DNA from 4 places in the Nonomuraea sp. AD125B genome. Region 2 is predicted to be linked to each of the others. Evidence: riboswitches for the same ligand, from Rfam matches in the RefSeq annotation. Region 2 holds a riboswitch; each other region holds the start of a gene.
What was found. Region 2 has a riboswitch for cyclic di-AMP ahead of ACBR40_RS04080 (CHAP domain-containing protein). Riboswitches for the same ligand answer to the same signal wherever they lie in the genome.

Region 1 (3,197 bases), on a different contig from region 2:
GGCGCTGCCACCACTCGGCGAGCGGGGCGGGCGCGCCGGGCGGCTGGACGCCGACCGGCTGGCCGTAGCCGGGCTGGCCATAGCCCTGCTGCTGGCCGTAGCCCTGCTGTCCGTAGCCTTGCTGCTGGCCGTAGCCCTGCTGACCGTACTGCTGGTCGCCGTACTGCTGGCCGTAGCCCGGCTGGGACTGGCCCTGCTGGCCGTAACCCTGCTGACCGTAGTCAGGCTGGGACTGCGGCTGCTGACCGTACTGGGCCTGCTGGCCGTAGCCCTGCTGCTGACCGTAGTCGGGCTGGGACTGCGGCTGCTGGCCGTAGCCCTGGCCGTAGTCGGGCTGGGACTGCGGCTGCTGGCCGTACTGCGGTTGCTGGCCGTAGCCCGGCTGGGTGCCGTACTGGCCCGAGGAGGGCTGCTGGCCGTAGCCGGGCTGTGACTGCGGCTGCTGGCCGTACTGGGGCTGCTGGCCGTAACCCGGCTGGGACTGACCCTGCTGGCCGTAGCCCGGCTGGGACTGGCCCTGCTGGCCGTAGCCCTGCTGACCGTAGTCAGGCTGGGACTGCGGCTGCTGACCGTACTGGGGCTGCTGGCCGTAGCCCTGCTGCTGGCCGTACTGCGGTTGCTGGCCGTAGCCCTGCTGGCCGCCGTACTGGGGCTGCTGCCCGTAGCCCTGCTGCTGGCCGTAGTCGGGCTGGGACTGCGGCTGCTGGCCGTATTGAGGCTGCTGGCCGTAGCCGGGCTGCTGCTGGTTGTAGGAGGACTGGCCGAAGGCGTCGTCCGTGCGGTAGCCGACCACGGTGGCGTCGGGGTCGGGCTCGCCGGGGTGACGGCCCTGGTGCTGCTGGCCGTAGGGGGGATTGCCAGGCGCGGAGTTCTCGCCGGATTCGTCTTGCGGATACGGCGGCTGTCCGGTGCTCACCGTGTCACCTCGCTTCGCGTGCGCATGTGGCACGTGTCAGGGCACATGCCTGTGCTGCCCAACGTATCGACATAGGTATCAACAATCACCTTTCCAATTGGTCAAGGTCCGCGTCACCCGATGTCAGATGGAGCAGCATGCGGGTGTTGCCCAGGGTGTTCGGCTTGACGTGCTCCAGGTCGAGGAACTCGGCCACACCCTCGTCGTACGAGGCCAGAAGTTCGGCGTAGACCTCCGGTGAGACCGGTGTCCCCTGGATGGGCCGGAACCCGTGCCGGGCGAAGAATTCGATCTCGAAAGTGAGACAGAATACGCGCCGCAGACCCAGATCCTTAGCCTGCTGTATGAGGGCCTCCACGATCCGGTGGCCGATGCCCATGCCCCGGCACTCCGGATCGACGGCGACCGTGCGGACCTCGGCGAGATCCTCCCACAGGACGTGCAGGGCGCCGCAGCCGGCGACCCGCCCGCCGAGATCGGCCACCCAGAACTCCTGTACGTCCTCGTACAGCGTCACCGTGGTCTTCTCCAGGAGCCGGGGACCCGCGCCCGCGTAGGTGTCGACCAGGCGCCTGATGCCGCGGACGTCGGGCGTGCGGGCACGCCGGACCACCACCGCGGTCTCGGGCGCTGTCAGCTCGGCCACCTGCTCCATGGCTCTCCAGAGTACAGATGTCATTACGGCTCGGACCTAACTCCCTCAACCGCCCCGTACCCGGGGTCCGGTACGACTGTCCAGGCGCAGGTCCGACGTTCGCCGACGTCAGGCAAAACCAAGGGCAAAAAGGACATAAAGTCTCTCGTGTACGCTTGATCACGAGATCACCTTGTGACCCTTCGGTTGTGAAACCTCAACAGATCAAGCAGTTCTGGTTGAGCAGGAACCGGGAGTGCATTAGTGTCCAGCGACGACGTTCCCCGCGTGTCGCGCGCGGGAGACACGCCCAATTCCCGCAAGGGAAGCCGGGGACCCGCCGATGGCGCCCGCCGCACGCCATCACTGGGGTGAATCCGAAACGTTCGGTAGGGCTCCTCCGGCCCGAACCCGTCAGCTAACCCGGTAGGCGTCGAGGAAGGGAGTCGGTTGGTGAAGCGCACGCGCACGCGTGGGGACGAGAGGACGGCGGGCGGGAGCGCCCCCCGTCGGGAGCGGTTCCGGCGACCGTTCCGCCTCGGAGCGGCGGCCCTGATGGCCGGCGCGTTACTGGCGGCCCCCATCGCCCCGGCGTCCGCGGAGCCCAAGCCCTCGCTCAAGGAGCTGTCGGAGCGGGTCGAGAAGATGCACGTCGAGATCGAGACGCTCACGGAGCAGTACAACGGCCAGCGGGAGAAGTACAAAACCGCCAAGAAGGCCGCCGACTCCGCCCAGAAGACCTTGGCCGACAGCCAGGCCGACCTCGCCGCCAAGCGCGCGAAGGCCGTCATGCTCGCCCAGAACGCCTACATCACCGGCGGGCTCAACCGCTCGCTCACCTTCATGCAGTCCGACGATCCTGAAGAGTTCCTCGACCGGGCCGCGACCACGCACGCGCTGGAGACGCAGCAGAGCGAAGAGGTCAACCAGCTGCTCAAGGCCATGGACGCGGCCACCCGCGCCGAGGCCGGCGCCAAGACCCGCATGGAGGAGCTGCGCGGGATCGTGGCCGACCTCGACGCCAAGCGCGACAAGATCACCGCCCTCGTGGCCAAGACGGAGAGCAGCCTCTTCCGCCGCGCCCTCGGCGAGGCCGGGCAGCCCGGCACCCGCGCCGTACGCGTCAACCTGCCGATCCCCGGCACCGGCAAGGCCGCCGCGGCCGCCAGGTGGGCGCTCACGCAGCAGCTCAAGCCGTACGTGTGGGGCGCGGGAGGCCCCAGCTCCTACGACTGCTCCGGCCTGGTCATGGCCGCCTTCAGGCGCGTCGGCATCTCGCTGCCGCACTACACCGGCGACCAGTGGACCGCGGGCCGGCACATCTCCCGTGAGGAGATGCGCCCCGGCGACCTGGTCTTCTTCTACAGCGACCTGCACCACGTCGGCATCTACATCGGCGGGGGCATGATGGTGCACGCCCCGCGCACCGGCGACGTCGTACGGGTGGCCGCGCTCGGCAACCGGCCCTTCGCGGGCGCGGTGCGCATCGCAGACTGAGCCGGCATGACCCGGTGACCTTTGCTCAAGCGTCCCTTCAGATGAGATGGCGGCGTGCCGCCCAGGCCACGGCCTCGATGGCCGTGGCCACACCGATGCGGTCGCAGATGCCGCGCAGTCTTCGGCGCACCGTGCGTCCGCTGATGTCCA
Region 2 (3,197 bases):
GCGGGCGCTCATGAGCGCGACGCCGCCGTTGGTGTGCGTGGTCAGGCAGAGCGAGCACATGCTGCGCGCGGTGAAGCCGCGGGCCGCGCCCGAGGTCACGCGGAGCGCCACCCCGACGAGGGCGCCGTCGCGCTCGGCCACCAGGTACGCGCGTTCCGGCGCGCCCGGATCCCGCCAGCCGAGGAAGTCGAGGTCGTCCCAGGGCTGGTCGGGCAGGTCCTTCGGCACGCCGGCGCGCTTGGCCTCACCCTTCGAGCAGTTGATGAGGGACGCGCGGATCTCGCGCTCGGTGAGAGGTCTCATGAGCGGCGAGGCTAGTTTCCTTAATGCTATTATGCAAATGCTTAAAGGCTTTAAGTGATGGAGGGCGCGTGGCACGAGCGGGACTGACCGCGGAACGCCTGACCCGGGCGGCGGCGGAGCTGGCCGACGAGCTCGGCTTCCACAACCTGACGGTCTCGGCGCTCGCCCGCCGGTTCGGCGTCAAGCCCGCCGCGCTCTACTCCCACGTCAGGGACGCCCAGGAGCTGCGGGTGCGGGTGGCGGTCCTCGCCCTCGCCGAGCTCGCCGAGCGGGCCGCCGCCGCCCTCGCCGGCCGCGCCGGCAAGGACGCGCTGGTGGCCTTCGCCGACGCCTACCGCGGCTACGCCAAGGAGCACCCCGGCCGGTACGCCGCCGGGCAGATCGAGCTCGACGACGAGACCGCCTACGCCAGCGCCGCCCGCCGGCACGCCGAGATGACCAGGGCCATCCTGCGCGGCTACGACCTGCCCGAGCCCGCCCAGACCGACGCCGTGCGCATGCTGCACAGCACCTTCCACGGTTTCGTCAGCCTGGAGACGCAGGGCGGCTTCGCCCGCACCCCGCGCGAGGTGGACGTGTCCTGGGCGCGGACCCTCGACGCTCTCGACGCGGTGCTCAGGAACTGGCCTCCGGAGGAGTGAGCGGGTCAGGCGGCGTAGTTCGGGTAGCCGTAGCCGACGACCTGGGAGGTCGGGCGGACCCGCTCCTCGACCTTGCCGTTGCCGGTGTTGCCCTCGATCGTGGAGATCGTGCCGTCGCCGTTGTCCTTGACGACGAAACCGACGTGGTTGATGGCGCTCAGGCTCTTGCTGCCGCTCCAGGAGAAGAACACCACGGCGCCGGGCTTGGCCTCGGTGCCCCAGCGGTCGTTGGCGGCGAACCACTTGGCGTGGGCGACGGTGTAGGCGTCCCAGCCGACCTGGGTACGGGCGCCGGTCTGCTCGCCGACCCAGGAGACGAACATCGAGCACCAGGGGGCGTTCAGGTAGGCGTTCCTGTTGCCGCCGTCGCGCTGGACGGTCTCGCCGGCGCGGGCCGAGTCGGCGTACCACTGCTGGAACTTGGTGCCGCCGCCGTCGGCGTTCTCGGACGTGCCGACCTGGGCGCGGGCGAGGTCGAGGACCTGCTGGGCGGTGACGTTGACGCGCGCGTCGCGGTTGCTGACGCCCTGCTGGGCGGCGGCGGCGGCCGCGGGCTGCGCGGGGGCGCTGTCGGCGGCCGCGGTCACGGCGGCGGTGGCGCCCAGGGCGGAGACGGCGAGGGCGCCGCTCAGCGCCAGCTTGGCGGCGTTCAGCTTCGGGGCACGGATGAAACGGCTGATGGCCATGAGGGGTTTGCTCCTTTGCGCTTCCATGCCGCTTACCGGGTTAGCTGACGGGTTCGGGCGTGCGGAAGCTGCCCTACGGCACATGGACGTGCCGATTCACCCCGGTCGAGAACGGGTCCCCGGTTCCGCCAGTGGCGGATTCAGCGGCCGCGGGCATCGGACGCCCGCGGTGGGAGTGGGATCGAACGTGGCGTCCGCGAGGCGGACGCGGGCGAGCGCGGCCCGGTGGTCACTCGCTCTGCGGCTGAGGTCGCGGCCACGCTCACTGGACCGTACAACACCCCTCTGACCTGCGTAATTCCCCGGTCACGAAATCCCCATGACGGGCGGCGAAGGTAACGTGCGGGTGTGCTCTCAGCCGCGTCCCAGCCCGAGCGCGGCGGCGGCCTCCTCCAGAGCTTCCAGGTGTCCCTCGACCGGGCCGAGGCCCGCCCCCATCGTGTTGATCGAGAGGTGCGTCGCGCCCGCCTCCCGCCAGCGCCCGGCGAGGTCGACCAGCGCCTCGGCGTCGCCCGTCCACCCCGCCCGGCCCTCCATGCCGAGCCCGGACGGGTCGCGGCCGGCCTGCGTGGCGGCCTCCTCGACCATGGCCTTGGCCTGGTCGAGCTCCGGCCCCGGGGACATCTGGGGGAACCAGCCGTCGGCCAGCCGCCCGGCCCGCCGGTAGGCCGGGGGCGACTGCGCGCCGAACCAGACCGGGATCGGCCGCTGCACCGGCAGCGGCGCGAGCCCGGCGGCGCTCACCCGGTGGTACTCGCCCTCGAAGGTGACCGTCTGCTCGCACCAGAGCTCGCGCATCAGCGCGACCTGCTCCTCGATCCGCTTGCCGCGGGTGCCGAAGTCCGCGCCGAGCGCTTCGTACTCGACGTGGTTCCAGCCCAGCCCCACGCCCATGCGGAAGCGTCCGCCGGTCAGCAGGTCGACCTCGGCGGCCTGCTTGGCGGCCAGCACCGCCTGCCGCTGCGGCAGGATGATGATGCCGGTGACCAGCTCCAGCGACGTCAGCGCGGCCAGGTAGCCGAACATCACCATCGGCTCGTGGAAGGTCGTGTGCACGTCATAGGGGCCGCTCCAGCCCTGGTGCACGGCCGGGTCGGCGCCCACGACGTGGTCGTAGGCGAGCACGTGGCGAAAGCCCAGTTCCTCGACGCGCCGGCCGTAGGCGCGTACGGCGCCCGGGTCCGCGCCGATCTCGGACTGCGGGAAGACGACACCGATCTGCATGTGTGGCTCCTGTCATCGTGATCTTCCCTCCCATCATCGCGGTCCCGCCGTGCCCGGCCCGCGACCGCCGCGCTGCCCGGCGCGCCCGGTTTGGACGTGAGGGCCCCGGGCAGCGGAGCCGGATGCACCTGCCCGCCGCCCGCGGCCCCCTCACCGCCGAGCTCTTCGAACGCCTCGCCGGGCCGCCCGCCGACCTGGACCCGCCGCCGGCAACCCCTGGCCCCTGCGCCACGGCCCTGGCGGACGGCGACCTGCAGCTCGCCCTGTTCGCCTGCTACGAGCTGCACTACCGCGGCTTCGCCGGGGTGGACGACCGCTGGGAGTGGCAGCCGTCGCTCCTGGG
Region 3 (3,197 bases), on a different contig from region 2:
CGCGGTGGCCTGGCCGCCCGCCAGGGGGACGAGCTGGTCGGCCTCGCCGTGCACCACCAGGGTGGGCACGTCCAGCCGGCCGAGCGCCTCGACGCGGCTGCCCGAGGCCATGATGGCGGCGAGCTGCCGGCCGGTGCCCGCCGGGTCGAAGCAGCGGTCGTAGGCGAGGCCGGCGAGGGTGGTGACGCGCTCGTGGTCCAGCTCGTAGCCGGGCGAGCCGATCACCGACCAGGTCCGTACGGCCTGCTCCAGCACGCCGTCACGGTCGGCAGGGGGCCGGGCCATGAGGATCGCGGAGGCCTCCGCGGTCGGCGGCGCGACCTCCGGACCGGGGGTGGACATGATCGAGGTGAGGGTCAGCACGCGCTCCGGGTGGCGGATGGCCAGCGTCTGGGCGATCATCCCGCCCATCGAGGCGCCCACGATGTGGGCCTGTGGCCAGCCGAGGGCGTCCATGAGGCCGGCGGTGTCGTCGGCCATGTCGTCCAGCAGGTACGGCGGAGCCGCGCCAGGGCCGGACACCCCGGCCTCGTCGAAGTGGGTGGAGAGCCCCGCGTCGCGGTTGTCGAACCGGACGACGTGGTGTCCCTGCTCGGCCAGGAGCTCGCAGAGCCCTTCGTCCCAATGGATGAGCTGGGCGCCGAGACCCATGATGAGGAGCAGCGGGCGGCCTCCGGGGGCGCCGAAGCTCTCGTAGGCGATGTCGATGCCGTTGGCGGTTACGCGGGTCGTCACCGGGCCAGAATCTCATTCTGGTCCGGTGACGTAAAGCGTCAGGGCCGAGGTCAGCCCTTGATCAGGCGCCGGAGCCGAGTGCCGGCCACCACCACGGCCCCGCCGCCCAGGGCCAGGACGAACCACAGCACGGCGCCTCTCACGCCGGTGCTCACCTGCTCGGACTCGGCCGCGGGGGCGGGCACGGTCCGGCCGGCGGCGAGCTCGACGGCCGCGCCGCCGGAGGAAGCGCCGGCCTGGTTCTGCGTCTTGGCCTGGGGTGCGACCGCCGTCTTCTCCACGGTCCTCGCCGGCTGCGCGGTCTGCGTCGTCTTCGGCTTCTCGGCGACCTTCGGGGGCTCGGCCGGGTTGTTGTCGCGGCGCGACCAGGCGCCGGTGGAGAAGGGCACCGGGTAGTTCTTCTTGCCGACGCCGGGGCCCCACTTGGTGATGACGTAGTCGACCTTGATGTGGCCCTGGCCGCCGTTGCCGTCCACGTACAGCGTGGAGGGGTTGAACCTGCCGCCGGTCAGCTCGGCGAACGTCTTGGCGTCCAGGTCGAGCATGATGCCCGAGTTGGAGGGCACGCCGGGCCCGCGGTCACCCACGAAGAAGGGCATCTTCTTGCCCTTGTACATGACGTAGCCCTCGGTCAGCAGGGGCCAGCTCGGGCTGGCGGCCAGGCCCTTCTGCATGGGCTTGCCGCTGGCCGGCAGGCCCGTGTCCCCGGCCCGGCCGGAGGCGTCGTCCCAGAAGTAGGAGGCCGTGGTCGAGCCCTTGAGCAGGATCTTCTCGTCGGTGTCGGCGTGGGCGGGGGTGGATACGGCGGTGAGCGCGCCGAACGAGCAGGCGGCGAGCACGGCGCAGGAACGCAGGCCAAAGCGGGGAGACATGAAGCAGTGAGTCCTTTGCGAGGGGACAGGGACACGCGCTCAGGGGAGAAAGGCGCAGCCAGGGGTGAGCACCTGACGGGGGAGGCTGCGCGGAGCGCGGAAAAGAGCCTGGGGTGAAGGGCCGCTCAGCCGGCGGCCGGCACTACGCTCTCGGGAATCTCGACCGGTGGGGAGCCGGCGTCCGGGGGTGTGACGCGGTACGACATGCGGGGGTCCTCTCCATCACGCCTACCGGGTTAGCTGACGGGTTCGGGCGAGGAGATGCCCTACCGGCGTGCTGCCGGATTCACCCCAACGAAGTGGGTCCCCGGTTCCCGAGTGGTTCGGGATTCGGCTGGTTGAATGGCAAGACTAAACCACGCACGCCGGGACGAACGCAAACGAATCGTCATGAATCGGACAAAAGATCTACCTGGCCGCGCGCAAAGAAAAGAGGGACGCGGAATAACCGCGCCCCTCTGGACCTGCCGGAACTGTCTGACTCAGCCGCCGCTCTTGCGCCTGAAGGATCGCTTGTTCGCGGCCGGGCCGTGCGTGCCGTGGATCTTCGACGGATCGCCGCCCCTGCCACCCGCGCCGCCGGCCGCCTGCTGGCCGCGCTTGCGCTCAAGCGCCTCGCGGAACTTGCGCTTCATCTCGTCCTCGGGAGTTTCGCTGACTTCCGGCTCCGGTGATTCCGCCATTGAGGACCTCCATGGTGTTGGGACACCCCCAGCTTCGCACGGGGTCCCTTACGACGCGAAACCGGCGTCAATCTTGGTCTGCGGTACGGCCGGCAACTCCAGCCGCCGTCCCGGCATGGCCGCCAGCGCCACCAGGGCGATCACCGCCCCGGCCACGCCGATCGACGGCACGGCGACGGCCGCGGCGGAGGCGTGCGCGGCGGCGAGGCCCTGCGCCGGAGCCTCCGCCGTGACCGTGGAGGTGTAGAGCGCGCCGCCCACGGCCAGCGCCACGGAGCCGCCGATCTGGCGGAAGAAGGTGAGGTTGGCCGAGGCGGTGCCGAGGTACGCGGGCGGCAGCGCCTGCTGGACGGCCACGGTCAGCCCCGACAGCATCGGCCCCATGCCCAGCCCGATGAGCAGCATCCACCCGGCGAGCGCCAGGCCGCCGGTGTCCAGGGCGAGGTTGACGCAGAGCAGGGTGCCGGCCGCGAGCAGGAACGGCGAAGCCAGCAGCCAGGGCTTGTAGACCCTGGTACGGGACATCAGCAGGCCCATGACGCCGCTGCCCACGACCATGGCCAGCGTCATGGGGTAGATCCGCAGGCCCGACTCGGTGGCGCCGGCGCCCAGCGCCTCCTGGAAGTAGCGCGGCAGGAAGACGACCCCGGCGTACAGGCAGAACGCGGTGACGAAGGAGGTGACGTTGACCAGCGTGTACGTCCGGTTGCCGAACAGGTGCATCGGCATCATCGGGTTGGCCGCCCGCCGCTCCACCGCCACGAACGCGGCGAGCCCGGCCAGCGCCAGCAGGATCGGCCCCGCCACGGGCGCGTCGGTCCAGGTGTGGCCGTCGAGCCCCTTCTCCGTCAGCCCCACGAGCAGGGCGGTGATGGCCACGGTGAAGACGGCGATGCCCGCGTAGTCG
Region 4 (3,197 bases), 460 kb from region 2:
ACCTTCAACGCCACCTGAACCCTCTACGATCTCGCCTTGTGCGAGATTTTGCGTGGGGCATAGCGGCGACCGGCGGCATCGCCCAGACCGTGGGGACGGCCATCGCGGCCGAGCCGGGCATGCGGGTGGCCGCCGTCGGCTCCCGCGACCTCGGCAGGGCGCGGGCGATGGCCGCGACGCTCGGCGCGGAGTCGGCGTACGGCTCCTACGAGCAGTTGTGCGCCGACCCGGCCGTGGACGCGATCTACGTCGCCACGCCCCACGCCCAGCACCTCCCGGTGGCCGCGGCCGCCATCGCGAACGGCAAGGCCGTGCTGTGCGAGAAGCCGCTCGCGGCCAGCGTGGCGGACGCCGAGACGATGGTGCGCCTGGCGCGCGAGGCGGGCGTCTTCCTCATGGAGGCCATGTGGATGCGGTTCAACCCGCTGATCCGCATGATCGCCACCGACGAGCGCTTCGGGGAGATCCGCTCGGTGCAGGCGTCCTTCGGCTTCGCCCATCCCTATGATGAGGCGCACCGGCTGTGGGCTCCCGAGCTGGGCGGCGGCGCGCTGCTCGACCTCGGCATCTACCCGTTCGGGCTGGCGCAGCTGCTGCTCGGCATGCCCGAGAGCCTGCGCGTCACCGGGGCGCTCGCGCCCAACGGCGTGGACGCCGAGGCGGCGGGGCTGCTGACGTACTCCGGGGGGCGGCACGCCGTGGTGGCGACCTCGTTGCTCGCGCACTACCCCAACTCCGCCCACGTGGTCGGCACGGGCATGCGGGCGGACATCCCGGCGGCGTTCTGGGCGCCGGAGCGGATCGTGCTGTCCGCGCCCGGCATGGAGCCCGAGGAGCATCTGCTCGATCCGGCCGACAACGGCTACGCGGGTGAGGTGCGCGAGGTGCGTGCCGCGGTGGCCGAGGGACGGACCGAATCGGCGATCATGCCGCTTGACGAATCCCTTGCCATGATGGGGCTGCTGGCCGACGCCCGGCAACAACTGTCCTGACCAGCCCTTTAGGGATTTGTCATCTCCTTGCCATGTGTATTACCTTATGGGGCATCTCAGGGCATACGTCCGTTTTGTCGGAGTATGTCTGACCATCGCAAGTGAAAGAACATCACAGGATCGTCCTGTGACCGCTGAATCCGCCACGCGCGGAACCGGGGACCCACGTCCTTTGGGGTGAATCGGCACCACGTGCCGTAGGGCAGCTTCCACGTCCGAACCCGTCAGCTAACCCGGTAAGCGGCATGGAAGCAAGGAGTAACCCCCTCGATGGCCAAGCACGGCTTCACCGCTGCCCGAAAGATGAAGATCGCCTACGCCGTCCTCGGCACGGCCGTGGCCGCCGCCGCGCTCGGCCCGCAGGCCGCGAACGCCGAGACCGCCTCGGCCGCAGGACAGCACAGCAGCACCGTCAAGAGCACTGTCAAGAGCACCAAGAACCCGGTCGACCACGCCGCCCAGCGCTCCCGCGCCGACGAGAACAAGATCCAGGTCACCGCCGACCAGGTGCTGTCCATGGCCCGCTCCCAGGTGGGCACCAGCGAGAACGCCGCCGGCGGCGGCACCCCGTACCAGCGCTGGTACGCCGACTCGAAGCGGGCCGCCGAGACCATCGCCCGCGACGGCGGCACCCCCGCCGGCTACCTCAACGCCCCCTGGTGCGCGATGTTCGTCTCCTGGGTCGGCGAGAAGACCGGCGCCCGCCCGCAGATCGGCTGGGACGCCTGGACCGTCGCCCACGCCAGGTGGTTCAAGAACAACGACCGCTTCGGCACCGTCGCCAAGCCCGGCGCGGTGGTCTTCTTCTCCTGGAGCGGCAGCAAGGACCTCGACGCCATCAACCACGTCGGGTTCGTCGAGAAGGACAACCAGGACGGCACCATCTCCACCATCGAGGGCAACACCGGCAACGGCAAGGTGGAGGAGCGCGTCCGGCCGAAGTGGCAGGTCGTCGGCTACGGCTACCCCGAGTACGCCTCCTGACCTCACCCACGTACGAGCGCGCGTCCCCATCGCCCGGGGACGCGCGCTCGTCGCGTGTGCGGCCCCGCCCGCGTCAGGGCGTGGGCTCCTCCAGCAGCCGCAGGCTCTCGCGGGCCCACTCGGCGCGGGCCGTCGCGACCGCGATCTGCCCCGCGAAGACGTGCGCCTTCAGCGCGGCGATGCGGTCGTGCTCGGCCGCCGGGCGGTTCTTCAGCCGCTCCTTGAGCAGGGGGGTGTCCTTGGCCAGCAGCGCCTCCCTGTGCGCCCGCCACTCGGCGGCGAGCTGCTCCTGCTCGGCGATGAACGCCTTGAGCACCGACGCGGCCCGGTCCGGCTCGATCATGTCGAAGAACAGCGCCTGCAGGAAGAACGCGTCCCGCGCCGGCGGCGGGGTGTGGGAGGCGCCGAGCCAGGCGCGCAGCTCCGCCAGGCCGCGTCCGGTGATGGAGTAGACGGTCCTGCTCAGCCTGGTGCCCCGGATCTCCTTCTGGCCCTCGATGAGGCCGGCCTGCTCCATCTGGCGCAGCGTGGGATAGATCTGGCTCTGCGGCGCCGACCACACCCAGCGCGGGGCGGCCTCGAAGAAGCGGGTCAGCTCGTACCCGTTCATGGGGCGCGCCTCCAGGACGCCGAGCAGCGCGTGCTGAAGCGACATGCCCTCCAGCATAGGGAGAGCATGATCCGTTCCTCTAGAACAGGTATGGAGATACATGTATTGTCCTCCCTGTCTTCGGGAACGATCTCGCGAGGAGGCGGGCGGCGGTGCGCACGGCTGAAGCCGGACCCTTACCGGAAGAGCACTTACGGACCGAGCTGGCCCTGGCCGGGCGGGCACTGGCGGCGGCGGGGCTGGTGACCGCGTTCGGGCACGTCTCGGTCCGGACCGGCGCCGACCGGCTGCTGATGACTCCACCCGTGCCCCTGGGCACCCTCACGGCCGCGTCCCCGTACGCCGAGCTCCCTCTCGACGCCGCCGAACTGCCCGGCGGAGCGCCGCGCGAGGCGTGGATCCACGTCGAGATCGCCCGCGCCCGCCCCGGCACCGGCGCGATCTGCCGGGCACAGCCGCCTGCCGCCACCGCGCTCGCCGCCGCCGGGGTGCCCATCCGGCCGCTACACGGGCAGGGCGCCTTCCTCGGGCCCGAGGTGCCCGTGCTCGACGACGCCGTGCTCGTCCGCGACCGGGCCCGCGGCCGGGCGCTCGCCGACCGGCTCGGCGAC

Region 1: another riboswitch for cyclic di-AMP. It lies ahead of ACBR40_RS13950 (NlpC/P60 family protein); the one in region 2 lies ahead of ACBR40_RS04080 (CHAP domain-containing protein).
Region 3: another riboswitch for cyclic di-AMP. It lies ahead of ACBR40_RS11340 (hypothetical protein); the one in region 2 lies ahead of ACBR40_RS04080 (CHAP domain-containing protein).
Region 4: another riboswitch for cyclic di-AMP. It lies ahead of ACBR40_RS01900 (CHAP domain-containing protein); the one in region 2 lies ahead of ACBR40_RS04080 (CHAP domain-containing protein).

What each region holds. Positions count from the first base shown of each region.
Region 1 is NZ_JBGLOU010000004.1:423,187-426,383, reverse strand. Features, by position in the region: gene ACBR40_RS13960 (RDD family protein) at 1-916, opposite strand, end outside; gene ACBR40_RS13955 (amino-acid N-acetyltransferase) at 1,002-1,571, opposite strand; cyclic di-AMP (ydaO/yuaA leader) riboswitch at 1,848-1,998, shown strand; gene ACBR40_RS13950 (NlpC/P60 family protein) at 2,106-3,047, shown strand; gene ACBR40_RS13945 (LuxR C-terminal-related transcriptional regulator) at 3,085-3,197, opposite strand, start outside.
Region 2 is NZ_JBGLOU010000001.1:880,688-883,884, forward strand. Features, by position in the region: gene ACBR40_RS04070 (FBP domain-containing protein) at 1-303, opposite strand, end outside; gene ACBR40_RS04075 (TetR/AcrR family transcriptional regulator) at 372-944, shown strand; gene ACBR40_RS04080 (CHAP domain-containing protein) at 950-1,630, opposite strand; cyclic di-AMP (ydaO/yuaA leader) riboswitch at 1,645-1,786, opposite strand; gene ACBR40_RS04085 (LLM class F420-dependent oxidoreductase) at 1,985-2,854, opposite strand; gene ACBR40_RS04090 (iron-containing redox enzyme family protein) at 2,872-3,197, shown strand, end outside.
Region 3 is NZ_JBGLOU010000003.1:488,033-491,229, forward strand. Features, by position in the region: gene ACBR40_RS11335 (alpha/beta fold hydrolase) at 1-735, opposite strand, end outside; gene ACBR40_RS11340 (hypothetical protein) at 786-1,607, opposite strand; cyclic di-AMP (ydaO/yuaA leader) riboswitch at 1,818-1,953, opposite strand; gene ACBR40_RS11345 (DUF5302 domain-containing protein) at 2,090-2,290, opposite strand; gene ACBR40_RS11350 (MDR family MFS transporter) at 2,339-3,197, opposite strand, start outside.
Region 4 is NZ_JBGLOU010000001.1:419,831-423,027, reverse strand. Features, by position in the region: gene ACBR40_RS01910 (aldo/keto reductase) at 1-18, shown strand, start outside; gene ACBR40_RS01905 (Gfo/Idh/MocA family protein) at 39-992, shown strand; cyclic di-AMP (ydaO/yuaA leader) riboswitch at 1,115-1,250, shown strand; gene ACBR40_RS01900 (CHAP domain-containing protein) at 1,263-1,976, shown strand; gene ACBR40_RS01895 (PadR family transcriptional regulator) at 2,050-2,631, opposite strand; gene ACBR40_RS01890 (class II aldolase/adducin family protein) at 2,739-3,197, shown strand, end outside.